3 regions of the Citrobacter sp. U14242 genome follow, and region 3 is predicted to be linked to each of the others. Evidence: riboswitches for the same ligand, from Rfam matches in the RefSeq annotation. Region 3 holds a riboswitch; each other region holds the start of a gene.
The links. Region 3 has a riboswitch for thiamine pyrophosphate ahead of thiM (hydroxyethylthiazole kinase). Riboswitches for the same ligand answer to the same signal wherever they lie in the genome.
Positions count from the first base shown of each region.

Region 1: another riboswitch for thiamine pyrophosphate. It lies ahead of thiC (phosphomethylpyrimidine synthase ThiC); the one in region 3 lies ahead of thiM (hydroxyethylthiazole kinase).
Region 2: another riboswitch for thiamine pyrophosphate. It lies ahead of thiB (thiamine ABC transporter substrate binding subunit); the one in region 3 lies ahead of thiM (hydroxyethylthiazole kinase).

Region 1 covers NZ_JBKGLW010000021.1:22,236-27,235, reverse strand. The annotation lists gene hemE (uroporphyrinogen decarboxylase) at 1-230, opposite strand, end outside; gene nudC (NAD(+) diphosphatase) at 280-1,053, opposite strand; gene rsd (sigma D regulator) at 1,150-1,638, shown strand; TPP riboswitch at 1,688-1,913, shown strand; gene thiC (phosphomethylpyrimidine synthase ThiC) at 1,997-3,895, shown strand; gene thiE (thiamine phosphate synthase) at 3,895-4,530, shown strand; gene thiF (thiazole biosynthesis adenylyltransferase ThiF) at 4,523-5,000, shown strand, end outside.
Region 2 covers NZ_JBKGLW010000007.1:176,034-181,033, reverse strand. The annotation lists gene ACLJXE_RS13500 (sugar efflux transporter) at 1-312, opposite strand, end outside; gene sgrT (glucose uptake inhibitor SgrT) at 488-610, opposite strand; gene sgrR (HTH-type transcriptional regulator SgrR) at 710-2,365, shown strand; TPP riboswitch at 2,399-2,611, shown strand; gene thiB (thiamine ABC transporter substrate binding subunit) at 2,643-3,626, shown strand; gene thiP (thiamine/thiamine pyrophosphate ABC transporter permease ThiP) at 3,602-5,000, shown strand, end outside.
Region 3 covers NZ_JBKGLW010000001.1:485,110-490,109, forward strand. The annotation lists gene ACLJXE_RS02205 (fimbrial biogenesis outer membrane usher protein) at 1-1,552, shown strand, start outside; gene ACLJXE_RS02210 (fimbrial protein) at 1,564-2,547, shown strand; gene ACLJXE_RS02215 (RcnB family protein) at 2,604-2,936, opposite strand; TPP riboswitch at 3,171-3,267, shown strand; gene thiM (hydroxyethylthiazole kinase) at 3,299-4,087, shown strand; gene thiD (bifunctional hydroxymethylpyrimidine kinase/phosphomethylpyrimidine kinase) at 4,084-4,884, shown strand; gene ACLJXE_RS02230 (GntR family transcriptional regulator) at 4,936-5,000, shown strand, end outside.

The DNA.
Region 1 (5,000 bases), on a different contig from region 3:
TCCGAAAAGAGGATCGCTGCATCGAGCGGATAGCGGCGCAGCGGCTGCAGCGTCACTTCACAGGCCAGCTCGGCATTTTTGCACAACGCCATGAAATCGCCCGCCTCGGCACGAGTGGCTTTGTACTCCGGCAAATAGCGGCCCGCCTGGCGCATCATCCATACCGGAGTCACATCAACGGGCTGGCGCAGCAGCGCACGCAGGTAACGATCGTTCTTCAGTTCGGTCATTTTTATCTTCCTTTTAGCGTCAGACCGCCAGTGTATCATTACTCGTTCTTCACTCGTACTCAGCCCGACACATCGCCACGGTATCTTCGATCAGTCGGCGCGCGACGGTACCCGGCGGCGGTAAGAGCGGTAAATCGTCGTAGCGATACCAGTTCGCTTCCAGCAGCTCTTTCGGATCGATAACAATCTCGCCACTATCATACTCAGCCATAAATGCGGTCATCAAAGATTGCGGGAACGGCCAGGGTTGGGAAGTGACATAGCGCAGGTTTTTCACCTTAATGCCACTCTCTTCCATCACTTCACGCGCCACCGCTTGTTCTAAGGTTTCCCCCACTTCAACAAAACCCGCCAGCACGGTATGCACGCCATTACGATGGCGAACATGCTGAGCAAGCAGGATGGTGTCATCACGGCGAATAGCAACAATAATGCAGGGGGCAATTTGCGGGTAATAACGTTCACGACAATGACCACACAACATCGCCCACTCAGTTTTACTCGGGTGCATAGGATGGCCACAGTAGCCGCAGAATTTATGCGAGCGGTAGAATTCAGCCAGTTGCACGCCACGTCCGGCCAGTTGAAACAGGCCCACATCCTGGTCGATAACCTGGCGCACTGAACCCATATCATGCCGGCGCGGCTGCTGCACCAACCAGACAGTATCCCCTTCCCATTCGCCTATTGGCAGGGCGCGCTGGCCTACTAAATCAAATCTTGCCGCTTCACCGTAGGGCAGTTCGCCACGAGGCAACCATAATTTTTGCTCATGACTGACAATCCACCAGCCGCTATCTAATTTTTCAATTATACGATCCATATCTCTTGCGCAACCTTTGCTTCACAGGCATGTTGTTTACATTATTTTTACATTTATCGGTGAGCAGTTTTTTAACACCATCTTGCGGAGTCAATCATGCTAAACCAGCTGGAAAGCCTGACGGAACACGTCAGAGGAAGTAATAAACTGGTTGATCGCTGGCTACATGTACGTAAGCACCTGCTCGTGGCTTACTACAATCTGGTTGGCATTAAGCCTGGCAAAGAATCGTACATGCGACTCAATGAAAAAGCGCTGGATGATTTTTGTCAGAGCCTGGTCGATTACCTCTCCACCGGACACTTCAGTATTTATGAACGTATTCTGCATAAATTGGAAGGGAACGGGCAGCTTTTAAAAGCCACAAAAATTTGGCCACTGCTGGAAGCCAATACACAGCAGATCATGGACTACTATGATTCCAGTCTGGAAACGGCTATCGATCATGATAACTTCCTTGAATTTCAAAAAGTTTTATCGGATCTCGGCGAAGCACTGGAAGCCCGATTCGTGCTGGAAGATAAGCTGATCATGCTGGTGTTTGATGCGATGCATGACAACGCAATGATCAAACGCCCTGCTTGAGATTTGTCGCATTAACGCGTAGTTTACATTCATTACCTCTTTTTGAGGTTACTTCTTGTCGGAGTGCTTATTTTCCACAAAAGCATTCGTGATGCGTCAAGGCGGCAAGTCAGTGAACCTCCAGGAGCTTACATAAGTAAGTGACTGGAGTGAGCAGACGAAGCCAACGAAGAGGCAGCGCGAAGGATGACGTGGAAAAGGCTGAGACCGTTAATTCGGGATCCGCGGAACCTGATCAGGCTAATACCTGCGAAGGGAACAAGAGTCAATCTGCAATAGCATCGCCTTCTGGCGATCTTCTCTCTTGCTTCATCCGTCGTCTGACAAGCCATATCCTTACTTTTATCTGGAATGAGCTATGTCTGCCACTACTAAACCATCACGCCGCGAACAGCGCGCTCAAGCCCAACACTTTATTGATACCCTGGAAGGGACCGCCTTTCCTGAGTCAAGACGCATCTATATCACCGGCTCGCAGCCGGATATCCGCATCCCGATGCGCGAAATTCAGCTTAGCCCAACGCTAACTGGCGGCACGAAAGATAATCCTCAATTTGAAGAGAATGAAGCCGTTCCGGTTTACGACACCTCCGGTCCGTACGGCGACCCTGACGTGGCAATTAACGTTCAACAGGGCCTGGCAAAACTACGCCAACCGTGGATTACGGCGCGCAATGATAGCGAAGAGTTAGACGATCGCAGCTCCGCTTACACCAAAGAGCGCCTGGCCGATGATGGCCTTGATGCGCTGCGCTTTAGCGGGTTACTGACACCAAAACGCGCTAAATCCGGTAAATGCGTGACCCAGTTGCACTACGCGCGTCAGGGAATTGTCACCCCGGAGATGGAGTTTATCGCCATCCGCGAAAACATGGGCCGTGAGCGTATTCGCAGTGAAGTATTGCGCCACCAGCATCCGGGGATGAACTTTGGTGCGCGTCTGCCGGAAAACATCACTCCGGAATTCGTGCGTGACGAGGTCGCTGCCGGACGCGCCATTATTCCAGCTAACATCAACCACCCGGAATCAGAACCGATGATTATCGGTCGTAATTTCCTGGTGAAGGTGAATGCCAACATCGGTAATTCGGCAGTCACCTCCTCCATCGAAGAAGAGGTAGAAAAACTGGTGTGGTCTACCCGTTGGGGTGCCGATACGGTAATGGACCTCTCCACCGGTCGTTATATTCATGAAACCCGCGAGTGGATCCTGCGTAACAGCCCGGTGCCAATTGGTACCGTACCGATCTACCAGGCGCTGGAAAAGGTCAACGGGATCGCTGAGGATCTCACCTGGGAAGCCTTCCGCGATACGCTGCTGGAGCAGGCCGAACAAGGGGTGGACTACTTCACCATTCATGCGGGCGTACTGCTGCGCTATGTACCGATGACCGCCAGGCGTTTGACCGGTATTGTCTCGCGCGGTGGCTCTATTATGGCGAAGTGGTGCCTCTCCCATCACAAAGAGAACTTTCTGTTTGAGCACTTCCGCGAGATCTGTGAAATCTGCGCCGCCTACGATGTTTCGCTCTCATTGGGCGACGGCCTGCGTCCAGGCTCGATTCAGGATGCCAACGACGAAGCACAGTTCTCTGAGCTGCATACGCTGGGTGAACTGACCAAAATTGCCTGGGAATATGATGTGCAGGTGATGATTGAAGGCCCAGGTCATGTGCCAATGCATATGATCCAGCGCAACATGACAGAAGAACTGGAACACTGCCACGAAGCACCGTTTTATACCTTAGGGCCGCTAACCACCGATATTGCGCCAGGTTATGACCACTTCACTTCAGGCATTGGTGCGGCGATGATTGGCTGGTTTGGCTGTGCCATGCTCTGCTACGTAACACCAAAAGAACACCTTGGCCTGCCGAACAAAGAAGATGTGAAACAGGGGCTGATTACTTACAAAATCGCCGCGCATGCTGCCGACCTGGCGAAAGGCCATCCGGGCGCGCAGATCCGCGATAACGCCATGTCGAAAGCGCGCTTCGAATTCCGTTGGGAAGATCAGTTTAACCTCGCGCTCGATCCGTTCACCGCTCGCGCTTATCACGATGAAACCCTGCCGCAGGAATCCGGCAAGGTCGCCCACTTCTGCTCCATGTGCGGGCCGAAGTTCTGCTCGATGAAAATCAGCCAGGAAGTGCGGGACTACGCCGCTGCACAGACGATTGAAGTGGGGATGGCGGACATGTCCGAAAACTTCCGCGCCAAAGGTGGTGAAATCTATCTGAAACGGGAGGAAGCCTGATGTATCAACCTGATTTTCCCTCCGTGCCATTCCGCCTCGGACTTTACCCGGTCGTAGATAGCGTCGAGTGGATTGAACGTCTGCTGGGGGCTGGCGTGCGTACTATCCAGTTGCGTATCAAAGACAAGCATGATGAAGAGGTCGAAGCAGACGTTGTTGCCACTATCGCGCTGGCGCGTCGTTATGATGCTCGCCTGTTTATCAACGATTACTGGCGACTGGCTGTTAAACACAACGCATATGGCGTACATCTGGGGCAGGAAGACCTCGAAACCACCGACCTGAAAGCGATTCAGGCGGCGGGGTTGCGCCTTGGTGTTTCCACTCACGATGATATGGAAATTGATGTGGCGCTGGCGGCTCGCCCTTCTTATATCGCACTCGGTCACGTCTTCCCGACGCAAACCAAACAGATGCCGTCCGCCCCGCAAGGGTTGGTACAACTCGCCAGCCACATTGAACGGCTGGCCGACTACCCTACCGTCGCGATTGGTGGCATCAGCCTTGAGCGCGCGCCTGCGGTACTGAATACCGGCGTCGGCAGCATTGCTGTCGTCAGCGCCATCACCCAGGCAGCCGACTGGCAGACCGCCACGGCGCAGCTACTGGATATTGCGGGAGTCGGCGATGAATGACCGCGATTTTATGCGCTATAGCCGGCAGATCCTGCTTGGCGATATCGCGATTGAAGGCCAGCAAAAGCTGAACGAAAGCCATGTGCTGATAGTCGGATTAGGTGGGCTAGGTTCGCCTGCCGCACTGTATCTGGCAGGTGCGGGCGTCGGCAAGCTGACGCTGGTCGACGATGACGATATTCATCTGAGTAATCTGCAGCGCCAGATCCTGTTTACCACGGATGATATCGCCCGCGCCAAATCACAAGTCGCACAGCAGCGCCTTACCCGCCTCAACCCGGATATTGACGTGGTAGCGATCCAGCAACGCCTGCAAGGTGATGCGCTCAGACATGCTGTAGCACGTGCCGACGTAGTGCTCGACTGTACTGACAACATGGCAACCCGCCAGCAGATTAACGCCGCCTGCGTGGCGCTAAATACGCCACTCATTACCGCCAGTGCCGTCGGTTTTGGCGGTCAGTTAATGG
Region 2 (5,000 bases), on a different contig from region 3:
GAGATAATGACGATTAAAGGCAAAAAGCAGCGCGTTACCAACAGCCATCAGACAGCAGAACATGATCAGCTTTCGTCGATCGCCCTGGTTATCGGAACGTTTTGCAAGCCCGAGGCTGACCACGATCCCGGCAATCGCATTGACGGTATAAAACAACCCTACCCAGAATGGCTGCGCCCCGACCTCACGGCTCAGAAACAGACTCAGCGTGGGTGCCTGTAACGCGCCCGCCACGCCCATCATAAAAGCAACCGACATAAATGCCGCGTAAACGCCATTGAGGCGCCGTCCCATGGTCATAATCCAGAGCATTTTTATCCCTATTGGCTGGGCTGATACGAAAAAAGCCAGCAGAAAAAATCTGCTGGCGGGTGAATAGAGGCTGTATCCTGCCATTATACCTGGCATCGACGCTGGGTAGAATGGCAGGACACAGCCTGCACCAATACTCAGTCACACATGATGTCTGCAATTCTCAATTCAGAGGTCAGGCTGTCACCTCCCACTGCATCAGTTCTTCGAGCATCTTTAAGCGCTGCGGCGCGCTCAGGCAAGCCAACCAGGACGATTTCTCTGCCGCGGTAAAGTACTTCATATAGAACTGACGCATAGATGACCCCTTCGTTGTCTCATCGCTTCATCGGAATCTATTATTGGCTTAATATAGGGATAATAAAATTGCTGAGTTTTGTGCAGGAGTTCCCCTTTTATGTCTTCTGGTCGTTTGCAACAACAGTTTATCCGTCTGTGGCAATGCTGTGACGGCAAAACGCAAGACACTACGCTGAACGAGCTGGCGGAGTTGCTTAGCTGCTCTCGCCGTCATATGCGAACCCTGCTCAATACCATGCAGGAACGTGGCTGGTTAACATGGGAAGCGGAGGTCGGCCGGGGTAAACGCTCACGCCTGACATTCCTCTATACCGGGTTGGCGCTCCAGCAACAGCGAGCGGAAGACCTGCTGGAGCAGGATCGCATCGATCAGCTGGTACAACTGGTCGGCGACAAAACGGCCGTGCGACAGATGCTGGTTTCCCACCTCGGCCGTAGCTTTCGCCAGGGGCGGCACATCATGCGCGTCCTGTATTATCGACCGATGCGCAACCTGCTACCTGGAACAGCATTACGCCGTTCCGAAACCCATATCGCCCGGCAAATCTTCAGCGCCTTAATTCGTGTAAATGAGGAAAATGGGGAACTGGAACCTGACATCGCGCATCACTGGCAGCAGATTTCACCTTTGCACTGGCGATTCTTTCTACGCCCGGGGATCCATTTTCACCACGGCCGCGAGCTGGAAATGGACGATGTGATCGCCTCACTAACCCGCATTAATACGTTGCCGCTGTACTCGCACATTACGCATATCGTCTCCCCCACGGCCTGGACGCTGGATATTCATCTTGCGCAAGCGGATCGCTGGCTTCCCTGGTTACTGGGGCAAGTGCCCGCCATGATCCTGCCGCGAGAATGGGAAACGCTGAGTAATTTTTCCAGCCATCCCATCGGTACTGGCCCGTATGCGGTAATGCGCAACACCAGTAACCAGCTGAAAATTCACGCGTTCGATGACTATTTTGGCTACCGGGCGCTGATCGACGAAGTGAACGTTTGGGTGTTACCTGACATTGGTGAAGAACCCGGAGGCGGGTTAACGCTCCAGGGCCCAACAGAAGATGAAAAGGCAATCGAGAGCCGGCTGGAAGAAGGATGCTACTACCTGCTGTTTGATGCACGTACTGCGCGTGGCGCCAGGCAGGATGTCCGGGAGTGGGTAAGCCGCGTGCTCTCTCCGACAAATTTGATCTACCACGCTGACGAGCAGTATCAACGACACTGGTTCCCTGCTTACGGATTGTTGCCCCGCTGGCATCACGCCAGGCCTGGTCATGGTGAAAAGCCCGCCGGGCTGGAAACCCTGACGCTCACCTACTATCGCGATCATATTGAGCATCGGGTCATCGCGCAGATTATGCAGACGTTACTGGCAGCGCATGAGGTACAGTTAACCATTCAGGAGATCGACTACGATCAATGGCATGCGGGTGATGTCAGCAGTGATATCTGGCTCAACAGCGCTAACTTCACCTTGCCGTTGGACTTCTCACTGTTCGCCCATTTATGTGAAGTCCCGCTGCTGCAAAACTGTATCTCGCGAGACTGGGAAAACGATGCCGCCCGCTGGCGAACCGGTGAAATGAGTCTGGCTTCGTGGTGTCAACAGCTACTCGCCACTAAAGCCATTGTGCCATTGATCCATCACTGGTTGATCATTCAGGGGCAGCGCAGTATGCGTGGCCTACGGATGAATACCCTCGGCTGGTTTGATTTTAAATCGGCCTGGTTTGCGCCGCCGGATCCTTAATTGCTGCCGGGCAACAAAATCATTACACTAACGCCGTTCTCAACGGGGTGCCAGAAAACAAATATACGCTAAATCGTTCATGATGCATCAAGGCGGCAAGCGAGTGAATCCTCAGGAGCATAGATAACTATGTGACTGGGGTGAGCGAACGCAGGCAGCGTGAAGGATGACGCGTATGGGCTGAGAAAATACCCGTCGAACCTGATCCGGATAATGCCGGCGAAGGGATTTGAGGCTGCAACTCAAGTCCTTTGCCACCCAACTCTTGAGGTGCAAAGTGTTAAAAAAATGTCTTCCCCTGCTGTTATTGTGCGCAGCGCCTGCCTTCGCTAAACCCGTTCTGACTGTCTATACCTATGATTCATTCGCCGCCGACTGGGGCCCCGGCCCAACCATCAAAAAAGCCTTCGAAGCTGACTGCAACTGCGAACTGAAACTGGTCGCGCTGGAGGATGGCGTATCGCTGCTGAACCGCCTGCGTATGGAAGGAAAAAATAGCAAAGCTGACATCGTACTGGGGCTGGACAACAACCTTCTGTCAGCCGCTACGCAAACCGGGCTGTTCGCTAAAAGCAACGTGCCGGAGAGTGCAGTCAGTGTGCCAGGCGGATGGAAAAACGACACCTTTGTCCCGTTTGATTACGGTTATTTCGCCTTCGTTTATGATAAAAACAAGCTGAAAAACCCGCCGAAAAGCCTGAAAGAACTGGTCGAAAGCGACCAGAAATGGCGTGTGATTTATCAGGACCCGCGCACCAGCACGCCGGGTCTGGGACTGCTGCTGTGGATGCAGAAAGTTTATGGTGATAAAGCGCCAGAAGCCTGGCAGAAACTGGCAGCCAAAACCGTCACCGTCACCAAAGGCTGGAGTGAAGCTTACGGCCTGTTCCTGAAGGGTGAAAGCGATCTGGTGCTGAGTTATACCACCTCCCCGGCCTATCATATTATCGAAGAGAAAAAGGGTAACTACGCCGCCGCCAACTTTAGCGAAGGTCACTATCTGCAGGTGGAGGTTGCCGCGCGTACCGCTGCCAGCAAGCAACCAGAGCTGGCGGAAAAATTCCTGAAATTTATGGTATCTCCGGCATTCCAGAATGCGATCCCAACGGGCAACTGGATGTATCCGGTGACGCAGGTCACCCTGCCGCCAGGATTTGAGCAACTGGAAAAACCGGTCAACGCACTGGAATTTACCCCGCAGCAAGTTGCTGCCCAGCGCCAGGCATGGATTAGCGAATGGCAACGCGCCGTCAGCCGTTAATTCCCGGCTGGCTGATCCCAGGGCTTTCAGCTGCCACATTGATGGTGGCTGTCGCGCTGGCCGCATTTCTGGCACTGTGGTTTAACGCACCGCAGGGAGAATGGTTATCGCTCTGGCAGGACAGCTACCTGTGGCACGTGGTGCGCTTTTCTTTCTGGCAGGCATTTTTATCCGCAGTGTTGTCCGTTATCCCGGCGATTTTCCTCGCCAGAGCGCTCTATCGCCGGCGCTTTCCCGGACGTCTGGCCCTGTTGCGCCTGTGCGCGATGACGCTGATCTTGCCGGTGCTGGTCGCCGTATTCGGCATCCTTAGCGTATATGGTCGTCAGGGCTGGCTGGCCTCGCTCTGGCACACATTCGGGCTGGAGTGGACGTTTTCGCCATACGGCTTACAGGGTATTCTGCTGGCGCATGTCTTTTTCAACCTGCCGATGGCCAGTCGTTTACTGCTGCAATCGCTGGAGAACATCCCCGGCGAGCAACGCCAGCTCGCGGCGCAGTTAGGGATGCGCGGCTGGCATTTCTTCCGTTTTGTTGAGTGGCCGTGGCTGCGTCGTCAGATCCTTCCCGTAGCAGCACTTATCTTTATGCTGTGTTTCGCCAGCTTCGCCACCGTGCTGTCGCTCGGCGGCGGGCCGCAGGCAACCACTATCGAGCTGGCTATCTATCAGGCACTGAGCTTTGATTACGATCCCGCGCGGGCGGCTATGCTGGCCCTGATCCAAATGGTTTGCTGTTTAGCGCTGGTACTAATCAGCCAACGGTTGAGTCGCGCAATCGCACCCGGTACTACGCTGGTACAAGGCTGGCGCGATCCCGACGATCGTCTACACAGCCGACTGGCTGACTTAATGTTGATTGCTCTCGCTCTGTTGCTGTTGCTTCCACCGTTGCTGGCGGTGATTGTCGATGGTTTAAACCGCAATGTGCTGGATGTGCTTACGCAGCCAGTGCTGTGGCAAGCACTGGGGACGTCACTGCGCATCGCGCTGGCGGCAGGCATATTGTGCGTCATTCTGACTATGATGCTGCTGTGGAGTAGCCGCGAACTGCGTGCCCGGCAGCAGGTATTGGCAGGTCAGGCACTGGAACTGAGCGGCATGATGATACTCGCCATGCCGGGTATCGTGCTGGCCACCGGGTTCTTTTTGCTGCTCAATAACAGCATTGGATTGCCGGAATCGGCTGACGCCATCGTGATTTTCACCAATGCGCTGATGGCGATCCCTTACGCACTGAAGGTGCTGGAAAACCCGATGCGCGATGTGACCGCACGCTACAGTATGTTGTGTCAGTCTTTGGGTATTGAAGGATGGTCACGGCTGAAAGTGGTTGAACTACGGGCCCTGAAGCGCCCGCTGGCGCAGGCGATGG
Region 3 (5,000 bases):
CGTTAGTGTTAAAGAGGCTGATGGTTCGATAAGGCATTACCTTGTGCCTTATTCATCGGTACCCAATATGTTGCAGGCGGGGGTCGCGAAATATGATTTTGCCGCCGGACGTAGCAACATCGAAGGCGCGAGCAACCAGTCTGATTTTATACAGGGTAGTTACCAGTATGGACTGAATAATCTGCTAACGGTATATGGCGGTTCCATGTTGTCGGATAACTACTCTTCATTTGTATTCGGCACGGGATGGAACACGCCGATTGGTGCGGTTTCTGTAGATGGAACGTACTCGCACAGCGAACAGGATAATGGCGTTTTTGACGGGCAGAGTTATCAGGTTGCGTGGAATAAATATATCGCACAGACCGGAACACAGTTTGCGCTGGCGGGTTATCGCTACTCTTCGCAGGATTATCGTACCTTCAACGATCACGTGTGGGCGAATAACAAAAATAGCTATAGGCATGATGAAAATGATGTTTATGACATTGTGGATTATTACCAGAATGACTTTGGTCGAAAGAACAGTTTTTCGCTTAATATCAATCAAGCATTACCCGAAAACTGGGGGGGCCTGACGGCCAGTGGCCTGTGGCGTGACTACTGGCAACGTAGTGGGACGGGCAAAGATTATCAGTTGAGTTATTCGAACGCCTGGCAACGTATCAGTTATACCTTTTCCGTTAGCCAGACGTACGATGAGGATAATCACGAGGATAAGCGTTTTAACCTGTATATCTCCATTCCGTTCTCGTGGGAGGATGGTATTTCTACGCCGCGGCGCGATTTGTTTGTCTCTAACTCAACAACATTTGATGATGATGGTTATCAGTCGAATAACACCAGCTTAAGCGGTGTAGCGGGTAGTCGTGATCAATTCAACTACGGCGCTAACTTCAGTCATCAGCGGCAGGGGAGCGAGACAACGGTGGGGGGTAACCTGGCCTGGCGCGCGCCTATGGCAACCATTGGCAGCAGTTATAGCCAATCGAATAAATATCAACAGGCCAGCGGCAATATTCAGGGTGGTTTGGTGGTGTGGTCAGAGGGTGTCGCGTTAGCTCCTCGGCTTTCGGATACATTTGCCATTGTTAAAGCGCCTGGATTACAGGGCGCGGCGGTGCAGGGACATCGTTACCTGACAACCAACAGCAAAGGTTACGCGGTTTATGACAGTCTGACGCCGTACCGTGAAAATATGCTGATATTGGATCTTTCCGACAGTAATAGTGATGTGGCGTTACTGGGCAATCGAAAAGGCACAGTACCCTATCGCGGCGCGGTCGTGATGACGGAGTTTGAAACCGATCGGCGTAAACCCTTGTACTTCCTCGCCCAGCGACCGGACGGCTCTCCGTTGTCGTTCGGCTATGAGGTAGAAGATAACGCCGGTAATCATGTCGGTTTGGTCGGTCAGGGCAGCCGGATATTTATTCGCACCAACGACATTCCCGCGTCGGTACACGTCGCGGTCAATAAACAGCAGGGACAATTCTGCACGATTACCTTCGATAAGGTGATTGATGAGAATACAGTCTATATTTGCCGCTAAGGATGCAAGATATGAAAGGATACGTATTTTTAATATTTCTGCTGTTGTCATCCTTTGGAGCCCAGGCAGGATGTACATTTCAGACAAAAAATGGCGGGTTGACGGCAATTAATCTGGATATGACATCCGGAACAGCGACGAATCAACTGAATCTCAATTCCAGTGGCGATATAACGTGTACTGCCAATAGCGATAGCTTATATTTTACAACGCCATTAACGAATTACATTGTTGCTATTCAGAGTAGCAGCGGCAAGAAGATTTTAATTAATATCAATCTAACGAGCAGTGATTTTCCCGTTAGTATTGGAAAGAAAACAGTTAGCGCCAGTGAAACACTGAATACCAAAAAATTCACGATTACAGCAAGTTATGTAAATTCAGGGACGGCTAAGCAGACAGTCTCCGGTGATGCGTTTAGTCTGAGTGACCCGGCAGTCAGTATTACATCTGAGAACTCATGTACATCAAACTGGTTAGTTTATCTTTATTGCTGGATTACCGGACGTTTGTCGGGAAATTCTGCTTTTACACAGAATTTAAGCTTTACAGTAATGCATAAACCAACAACCTGTCAGTTCTCATTACCTCGATATGAAATTAAGATGCCAGATACTACGTTAAATGAGATGCTGGCAGCAAATAATACTAAATCAGGCTCCACAAATCTGATATTGAATTGCAACGGCGTATACAACGTCACCACCAATCCTGTCAGTTTTAAAATCGCGCGAGGTGACTGGGATGAAAGCGGGAAGATACTGAAAAATACCGCGACGAATGGTGCAAAAGGGGTCGGGTTCCAGATTTACAACGGTACCAAGACGACTCCCCTAAAACAGGGGGATACTCTGATGGACAGAATAGCTAAACTGGAGACAATCAACAATCAGTACACTTTCCCTATTATTGCGAAATATGTTCACGTGACAGGGGAATCACTACGACCGGGTGAAGTACAAAGCAAAGTCATATTTTCAGTATCTTATGACTAACTAGCCTGATGTAATCCGCTTAAAAAATGTACCTTCGTTATGAAGGTACATTTTCGTTACCGGTGATAAAAAATCTCGCCGTCGTAGGCTTTAATGATTTTGCCGTCGGCATCGTTAATCAGGACATATGCGCCACCCATGTAAGTCCAGTGGGTACCTGCAGTAGGCGCTGGTAAGTTGCGCTGATTCCACTGTTTAATCGCGTATTCATCAGTACGGTACAGTGGCGGGACAGTGTCACCAGGTTTGAAATGGGTAAAGTCGGCAATGAAACTGCTCAACTCATATTTATCAATACCTGTGGGGGCAGCGGTTGCAGCCGGCGCGGCCCGGACCGCACTGCTTGCGAGCAGTAGTGCACCCAGCAACATTTTCTTCTTCATACCCATCCTCTCTACCTGTTCGGGTCATCAAAATTAGCCCTGTATGATTCCTGGCTAACAGGACATTTGACAAGCACTATTTTGTGATTACTCCAGTCATTTCGTAAAAAGTGTAAATGAACGTACGGAAACTCGGCAACCGTAACCAGCGGTTTCACCGCCAAAGCCTGTTCCGCGCCAATTTACATCGTTAAGAGCAGGCAGTATCCTGTTGCTGAAACCTGAATATTATATTTGTGTTTCAACGACTCGGGGTGCCCTTCCTGGTGAAGGCTGAGAAATACCCGTACCACCTGATCTGGATAATGCCAGCGTAGGGAAGTCTGACACTGCTCGTGTCCCTTCTTCACGCGGGCAGGAGTTGAACCATGCAGCCTGACCTGCACAGCCGTGCCCTTGCGGCTCACACCTTACAGCAATTTAGAACGCTTTCCCCACTGACACACTGTATGACGAATGACGTTGTGCAGAGTTTTACCGCCAATACGCTACTGGCTTTAGGGGCATCCCCCGCAATGGTGATTGAACCTGAAGAAGCCAGCCAGTTTGCTGCTATTGCCCAGGCGCTGCTCATTAATGTTGGGACACTGACCCAGGCGCGAGCCACGGCAATGCGTGCCGCCGTTGAGCAGGCGCAGCAGGCGAAAACCCCCTGGACGCTGGATCCTGTTGCCGTTGGCGCACTGGATTTTCGTCGTCGCTTTTGTCTGGACATACTTACGCTGCGCCCGGCTGCCATTCGTGGCAACGCGTCAGAAATACTCGCCCTGGCTGGGATGAACGCCGGTGGGCGCGGTGTGGATACCACCGATACAGCATTGGCTGCGATTCCGGCCGCACAAACATTGGCACGCGAGGTCGGAACCATTGTCGTTGTTACCGGCGAAGTGGATTACGTCACCGATGGTCAGCGGACAGTGGGTATTCATGGTGGCGATCCGCTGATGACGCGGGTAGTGGGGACCGGATGCGCACTGTCAGCGGTAGTTGCAGCCAGTTGCGCCCTGGAGGGGGACCGGTTGAACAATGTTGCTTCTGCCTGTAGCTGGATGAAGCTAGCCGGACAACGCGCCACTGAACAATCGACGGGACCGGGAAGCTTTATTCCGGCATTTCTCGATGCCCTCTATAATCTGAACCCCCAGGAGCACGCATGAAACGGATTAACGCCTTAACCATTGCTGGAACCGATCCGAGCGGTGGCGCAGGGATTCAGGCCGACTTAAAAACTTTTTCGGCACTCGGCGCTTATGGCTGTTCAGTCATCACGGCACTGGTGGCGCAAAACACGCGTGGGGTACAGTCGGTATACCGGATTGAACCCGATTTTGTGGCGGCGCAACTGGACTCGGTGTTCAGCGATGTGCGCATCGATACCACCAAAATCGGCATGCTGGCAGAAACCGACATTGTCGAAGCCGTGGCCGAACGCTTACAGCGTCACCGGGTACAAAACGTCGTACTGGATACGGTAATGCTGGCAAAAAGCGGCGATCCGCTGTTGTCTTCCTCTGCGGTTGAAACGCTGCGTACCCGTCTGTTACCGCAAGTGTCGATAATTACCCCTAATCTGCCGGAGGCGGCGGCGTTGCTCGGGGCATCGCATGCCCGAACAGAGCAGGAAATGTTAGAACAGGGGCGGGCGCTACGGGCGCTGGGCTGTGAGGCGGTATTAATGAAAGGGGGGCATCTGGATGATGAGCAAAGCCCTGACTGGCTCTTTACCCGTGATGGCGAACAGCGTTTCACCGCGCCAAGGGTAGTGACCAAAAATACGCACGGAACAGGTTGTACGCTGTCGGCGGCGCTGGCGGCACTGCGTCCACGTCATGTTAACTGGGCTGATACGGTACAGGAGGCTAAGTTGTGGCTCTCTGCGGCGCTGGCGCAGGCGGATACGCTGGAAGTGGGCGAGGGGATTGGTCCGGTGCATCATTTCCACGCGTGGTGGTGATGAGCAGAAATGGTATACTGGCGACAGAAACGGCTGCCAGGAAAAAGATAAATGGAACAAGCGCATACCCAGCTTATCGCGCAACTGAATGAACGTATTTCAGCGGCGGACAATAC